One region of the Lysinibacillus sp. GJ-1 genome, then DNA from elsewhere that is predicted to be linked to it. Evidence: riboswitches for the same ligand, from Rfam matches in the RefSeq annotation. Region 1 holds a riboswitch; the other holds the start of a gene.

What was found. Region 1 has a riboswitch for S-adenosylmethionine ahead of LO754_RS01650 (O-acetylhomoserine aminocarboxypropyltransferase/cysteine synthase family protein). Riboswitches for the same ligand answer to the same signal wherever they lie in the genome.
Region 2: linked by a shared signal. The riboswitch ahead of LO754_RS20890 (bifunctional homocysteine S-methyltransferase/methylenetetrahydrofolate reductase) and the one ahead of LO754_RS01650 (O-acetylhomoserine aminocarboxypropyltransferase/cysteine synthase family protein) in region 1 are both predicted to bind S-adenosylmethionine.

Annotation. Positions count from the first base shown of each region.
Region 1 covers NZ_CP088912.1:345,926-349,117, reverse strand. Annotated here, with positions in the region: gene LO754_RS01650 (O-acetylhomoserine aminocarboxypropyltransferase/cysteine synthase family protein) at 1-1,238, opposite strand, end outside; SAM riboswitch class I at 1,352-1,465, opposite strand; gene LO754_RS01645 (glycerol-3-phosphate acyltransferase) at 1,621-2,250, shown strand; gene scpC (succinyl-CoA:acetate CoA-transferase ScpC) at 2,311-3,192, opposite strand, start outside.
Region 2 covers NZ_CP088912.1:4,197,737-4,200,928, forward strand. Annotated here, with positions in the region: gene metH (methionine synthase) at 1-82, opposite strand, end outside; gene LO754_RS20890 (bifunctional homocysteine S-methyltransferase/methylenetetrahydrofolate reductase) at 75-1,922, opposite strand; SAM riboswitch class I at 2,012-2,111, opposite strand; gene hemG (protoporphyrinogen oxidase) at 2,231-3,192, opposite strand, start outside.

The DNA of each region.
Region 1 (3,192 bases):
ATATCCTCAACTGCCTCTAAACCGATTGATAAGCGAATGAGCGACTCGGAAACGCCAGTTTGGATTAATTCCTCAGCAGATAACTGTTGATGAGTTGTAGACGCTGGGTGAATAATTAGTGATTTTGCATCGCCTACATTTGCTACGTGTGAAAATAATTTTACGCTGTCTATTAATTGACGGCCTGCTTCTCGTCCACCTTTAATGCCAAATGTAAGCACTGAACCGAAGCCATTTTTCAAATATTTCTTCGCTAAATCATGTGTAGCAAAATCTTCTAATCCATTATAGTTTACATACTCCACAGATGGGTGGTTACGTAAATATTCTGCAACTGCTAATGCATTTTCATTATGTTTAGGAATACGCAAATGAAGCGTTTCTAAACCTTGTAATAAGTTAAATGCAGCATCTGCACTTAATGTTGGTCCAAAATCACGTAGTAATTGCACGCGCAGTTTTGTGGCAAATGCAGCCGCTGCCGTATCAATACCGTATCGTAATCCATGATAAGATGCATCAGGTTCTGTAAATCCTGGGAATCTACCTTGAGTCCAATCAAATTTCCCCGCATCCACAACTACACCACCTAAAGTTGTACCGTGACCGCCAATCCATTTTGTCGCTGAGTGAACGACGATATCTGCACCGAAGTCGATTGGTGTTGAGCCATATGGTGAAGCAAAAGTGCTATCAATAATTAAAGGTAAACCGTTGTCATGTGCAATTGTAGCTACTGCCTCTACATCTAGCACTTTTAAGCTTGGGTTTCCGTAAATTTCAGCGAACACTGCTTTTGTCTTTTCATTAATGGCAGATCGGAAATTTTCAGGATTTGTTTCATCTACGAAAATTGTTTTAATACCGTAGTTTGGTAGTGTATTTGCTAATAAGTTATATGTTCCTCCGTATAAAGAACTTGCTGCTACGATTTCATCCCCTGCTCCTGCAAGATTTAAAATTGAAAATGCGATAGCTGCTGCACCTGATGAAAGTGCTACTGCTGCTGTACCGCCCTCCAATAAAGCGACGCGTTTTTCAAAAACATCTACAGTTGGGTTTGTAATACGTGTATAAATATTGCCCGCTTCTTCTAATGCGAAAAGACGTTGCGCATGAGCAGTGTCTTTAAATACGAAAGCTGTAGAACGGTACACCGGTACAGTTCGAGAGCCTGTCACTGGGTCTGGCTCTTGGCCACCGTGTAATAGTAAAGTTTCTGGTTTAAAATTCGACATGTTTTCTTCCTCCTAAATGGGTTTTTACGATGGTACCGGAGATGAGGAGGATTTATGTGAGAAAACAAAAACCCCCTTCAGTTAAGAAGAGGGTTGCGGTTGCAAGTTTTCCTCCCTTATCTGCCAGATCCAAGTAAGAATCTGTAGGAATTAGCACCTTAGCAAGTTCGTCACTCACTGGTTGCCGGGCATCATAGGGCCTATACCTCCGCCGCTCTTGATAAGAGTATGTGATTCAATTTCCATCGTTGTTACACAGTATAAACATAGACTTTTTTTCTGTCAACAGTAAAATTTATTTTTTTCTGAAACTTCTGTCTGCTCCTTTACGTAATAAGAACACATACACTATATAAAAATGTAGTTTGAAAGGAGTATTTTTATGGTAAAAGCCATGATTATTTTTATTATTATTGGTTATCTAATCGGCTGTATTCATGGCTCTAAAGTGGCACAGTTTCTATCTGGAGTAGATTTAAAAAAGACTGGTCATGGCAATGCGGGTGCCTCAAACGCAACGCTTTCTCTTGGATGGAAATACGGCATATTAGTAGCACTTATTGATATAGGTAAAGGCGTTGCTGCCGTACTATGCGCACTTTACTACTTTACCTCCAATGCTTCACAATTTACTGAAGTACAAATGTGGTTATTAACCTATGCTATAGCTGCTAGTGTAATACTAGGTCATAACTTCCCGTTCCATATGGGCTTCAAAGGCGGTAAAGGAACTGCATCAATCATAGGCATATTGCTCGCTATTGATTGGAAAATTGCATTATTTGCACTTATGTTATTTGTCATTTTATCTTTAACAACAAATTATTTAATCATTGGTGTGCTTGTATTTTATATTGTTTTTTGTACAGCAACTTACTTATGGATACCTGGTATTGGACCAACAATGATTGCAATTGTTCTTTTTGGTATCGCGCTTATGTTGCATATTGAAAATATTAAACGGCTTATCCAAGGGACAGAGCCTAAAGTAACATCTGCCTTTAAAAAATAAACTTAAACAAATTAAAGCCTTGAGAGACAACAAACAAACTCTCAAGGCTTTTTTATATCATTATTTTGCAAATGATGGATCTTGCATTGTACCGTTCTTAGCTAAATTGACATGCCAAGAAAGCGCTTTTTCTAAAATATGTGGTGTATGGTGGCCGCCTGTTGCCTCGTTCGCTTCGTTAAAGTACGCCCATAATTGTTCCTTATAATCTGGATGCGCACAGTTTTCAATAATACGACCTACACGCTCTTTCGGCGCTAAACCACGCAAGTCTGCAACACCTTGTTCTGTGACAATAATATCTACATCATGTTCTGTATGGTCTGCATGCGAAACCATTGGTACGATACTAGAAATTTTACCGCCTTTTGCATACGATTTCGTCACAAAAATACCTAACCGTGCATTACGAGCAAAATCACCAGAACCACCAATCCCATTCATCATTCGTGTGCCAGAAACATGAGTTGAATTTACATTACCATAAATATCTAGCTCAAGCGCTGTATTTACAGAAATTAAACCGAGTCGACGGATAATTTCCGGATGATTAGAAATTTCCTGTGGACGTAATACTAATTTATCAGCATATTTTTCAAAATTTCCATAAACACGGTTTCCTACCTCTTCCGATAGGGTAATAGAAGTAGCAGATGCAAAGCTTACTTTTCCAGCATCCATTAATTCAAAAACAGCATCTTGCAGTACTTCTGAATAAACTTCTAAATTCTCAAACTCGGAATCTTTGAAACCTAGTAATACAGCATTTGCTACTGAGCCTACACCTGATTGTAACGGGCGTAAACTTGTTGTTAAACGACCTACTTTAATCTCTTCGCGCAGGAAGTTCAGCAAATGATTTGCCATAATATCTGTTTCTTCATCAGCTGGAACAATTGTTGATGGCGCATCTAAAATATCTGAAATAACAATACCTTTTAC
Region 2 (3,192 bases), 840 kb from region 1:
CATTTTGAAGCATTGTACCCATTGCGCCATCCAGAATTAAAATTCGTTTCTCTAGTTGCTCTTCAATCAAGTGCTTAGCCATCTATACTTACTCCTTTTTTCTGTTCATCCAATTGTCCGATAAATTTCATTAATTCAAGCGTCATATCATAGCGTAAAAACGGTGTAATTAAATAAATACCATTAAAATATTCTGCCGCTACTTCTACTAACTCTTTGGCAATTGCAATCCCTTCTAATGTTGAACGTTCTTTATCTTCACCACACGCCTTCATACGTGATAGTGCATCGTCTGATAATTTAATCCCTGGTACTTCATGATGTAAAAACTCGGCGCTCTTATAGCTCGTTACTGGCATAATCCCAATATAAATTGGGGCGTCTAAATGCTTTGTTGCTTCATAAATTTCCACAATTTTTTCTTTTGTATAAACAGGTTGAGAAATAAAATAATCCGCACCATGTTCAATCTTTTTCTCTAAGCGTGTTACTGCACGATCTAATACACGAACATTGGGGTTAAATGCTGCCGCAACAGAAAAATTTGCTTTCTTACGAAGTGGCTTACCGGAAAATGATATCCCCTCATTCAACTGTTTAATTAATTGAATAAGCTCCATGGATGAAACATCATAAACACTTGTGGCACCTGGGAAGTCTCCTACCTTTGTTGGATCTCCAGTAACCGCTAAAATATCATGAATGCCAAGTGCATTTAAGCCCATTAAATGGGACTGTAGACCAATTAAGTTACGGTCACGGCACGTAATATGCGTCAACGGTCGTACACCATGTGTCTCCTTTAATAACGCACCCATAGCGACATTACTAATGCGGGGAGACGCAAGCGAATTATCAGCCATCATCACGACATCTGCACCTGCTTCATATAATTTTTTTGCCCCTTGAATAAAACCGTCAATTTCTAGATGTCTCGGAGTGTCTAACTCTACGATAACCGAACGTTCGCGCTTCACCTTTTCATGTAGCGGTTCATATGTCGCAGGTTCCGCTTCCCGCACAATCTCTACTTTTTCAGGTTTCGTATACTTTGCTTCAACCGGCGTTAACTCTTCTAAATATTTCTTCGCAGCTGCTATATGCTTAGGTGTCGTACCACAACATCCACCGATTAAACGAACACCTTGGTCACGCAATGCAACTGCCGCTCGGCCAAAATAATCAGCTTCTGACTCATAAACGACACGCCCATCCTCTAAATCTAGTAGTGACGCATTTGGATATGCTGACATAAATGCTTTATCAGGAAGCTCCACACCTTCAAATGCTTGAATTGTATGATGGGGACCTAAACGACAATTGACGCCTACTACATCTGCACCAAGAGCTTGTAACTCATGTAATGCTTGATTTAACGTCATTCCATTTTGCAACACACCCGGCTCATGCATGGATACTTGTGCAATAATTGGTAGCTCTGTTTTGCCGCGTAACATATTTAACGTTGCACTTAACTCTTCAAAATCATAATACGTTTCAAGTAAAAGACCATCAGGATTGCCTGCAAGTAACACATTTGCTTGTTCTTCAACAGTCAATAATATTTCCTCTAATGTAGCATCACTTTTACGGATGCCACGGATGCCCCCAATTGTCCCTAAAACAAATTGCCCGCCATCAGCTGCCGCTCGTTTTGCAATCGTGATTGCCGCTTCATTAAATTGTTGCACTCGTGATTCTAAGCCGTAACGTGCTAATTTAATCGCATTTGCACCGTAAGTATTGGTCTGAATGACATCTGCACCAGCGGCTATATATTCTCTATGAATTTTTTCAATTAACTCCGGTCTTTGTACATTCATTTCCTCATGACAGTACTCTAAGCCGTAGCCATATAATACTGTACCAATGGCTCCATCCGCAGTAAGCACATGTGTTTTTAACTTTTCTAGCAATCCCATAAATCGTAGCCCTCTCTTTCCTTGTATCCAAAATATAAAAAGCCTTCTTTTACAAAAAGAAGGCTTTAACGAATCGCAATTGTTGTTCCTTCTCATCTTCGACCAATAAGGTCTTCTGGATTTAGCACCTGACATAAGTTGGTTGCTGAAGCTTCATAGGGCCAGTCCCTCGGCTTCTCTTGATAAGAATATAGTATGAATTTTTCAAATAATTAAAAGAATCATATCGTTTACAGGCGATAGAGTCAAGACTATTTCACTTAACAAAGAAGATTTCTCACGAAAAAAATATTATTTTAGCTTTAACTTCACCGTGATACTAGTTTTTCCGCAAGCGCTTCGCCTATTTTTTTACCATTTTGAATACAAGCACCAATACCTACGCCGAAATATGAGCAACCTGCTATCGATAAGTTGGGATACCGTTCTGCAAGCTCCACTGTTAAGCCTTTCAACGCCTCATGATGTGCCAAATCGTATTTTGGCATTTGATCGATCCACTTGGCTACATTTACAACCATTGGTTTTTCATCAATGCCTAAACTTTTCTTTACATCTTCTAATGCTACAGCTGTCAATTCTTCATCTGTCATCATACGTAATGTTTCATACGCAGGGTTAATGCTCTTATAAAAGAGGCGCACGAGCAATTTGCTATTAGCAGATGTATGTTTCCATTTTCGGCTTGTCCATGTTGCGGCATTGCATTGTACATTCGAGTTATGTGACACAATAAAGCCTGTCCCATCTGCCGGTAGCACTGCGTCTGGTACATCAAAGCCTAGGTAAATGGTGATGGCAGAGGCTGTAGTAAATTCTTTAAAATAGCGATCCAATGATGGGTCCTGTAATAAGCTTTGTACGGCTTCATTTGGCAGTGCTAATACTACGTGCTCAGCCTCAAACATGCTTCCATCTGCTAATGTAATTGTATAATGTTCTTCATGTTTTTTTACATTGGTTGTCGCTACGCCTTTAATAATTTCTACATTTGTTAACGTTTCTTCAAGACGATGGATAAGTGATGATAAGCCCTGTTTAAACGAAATAAACTTTTTGTTGGAAGCTTTTACAAATTGTTCGCGATTTGCCTCAAAACCTTTAATAATACTACCGTACTCATTTTTATAGTCGATTATGTACGGTAAGGTAGATGCTATCGACAGTTGATGGAGGTCACCCGAATATACCCCAGCTAATACTGGTGCAATTTGATTTTGTACAAGTTCTTCCCCTAAGTAATATGTTAAAAACTCACCGATTGAGCTGT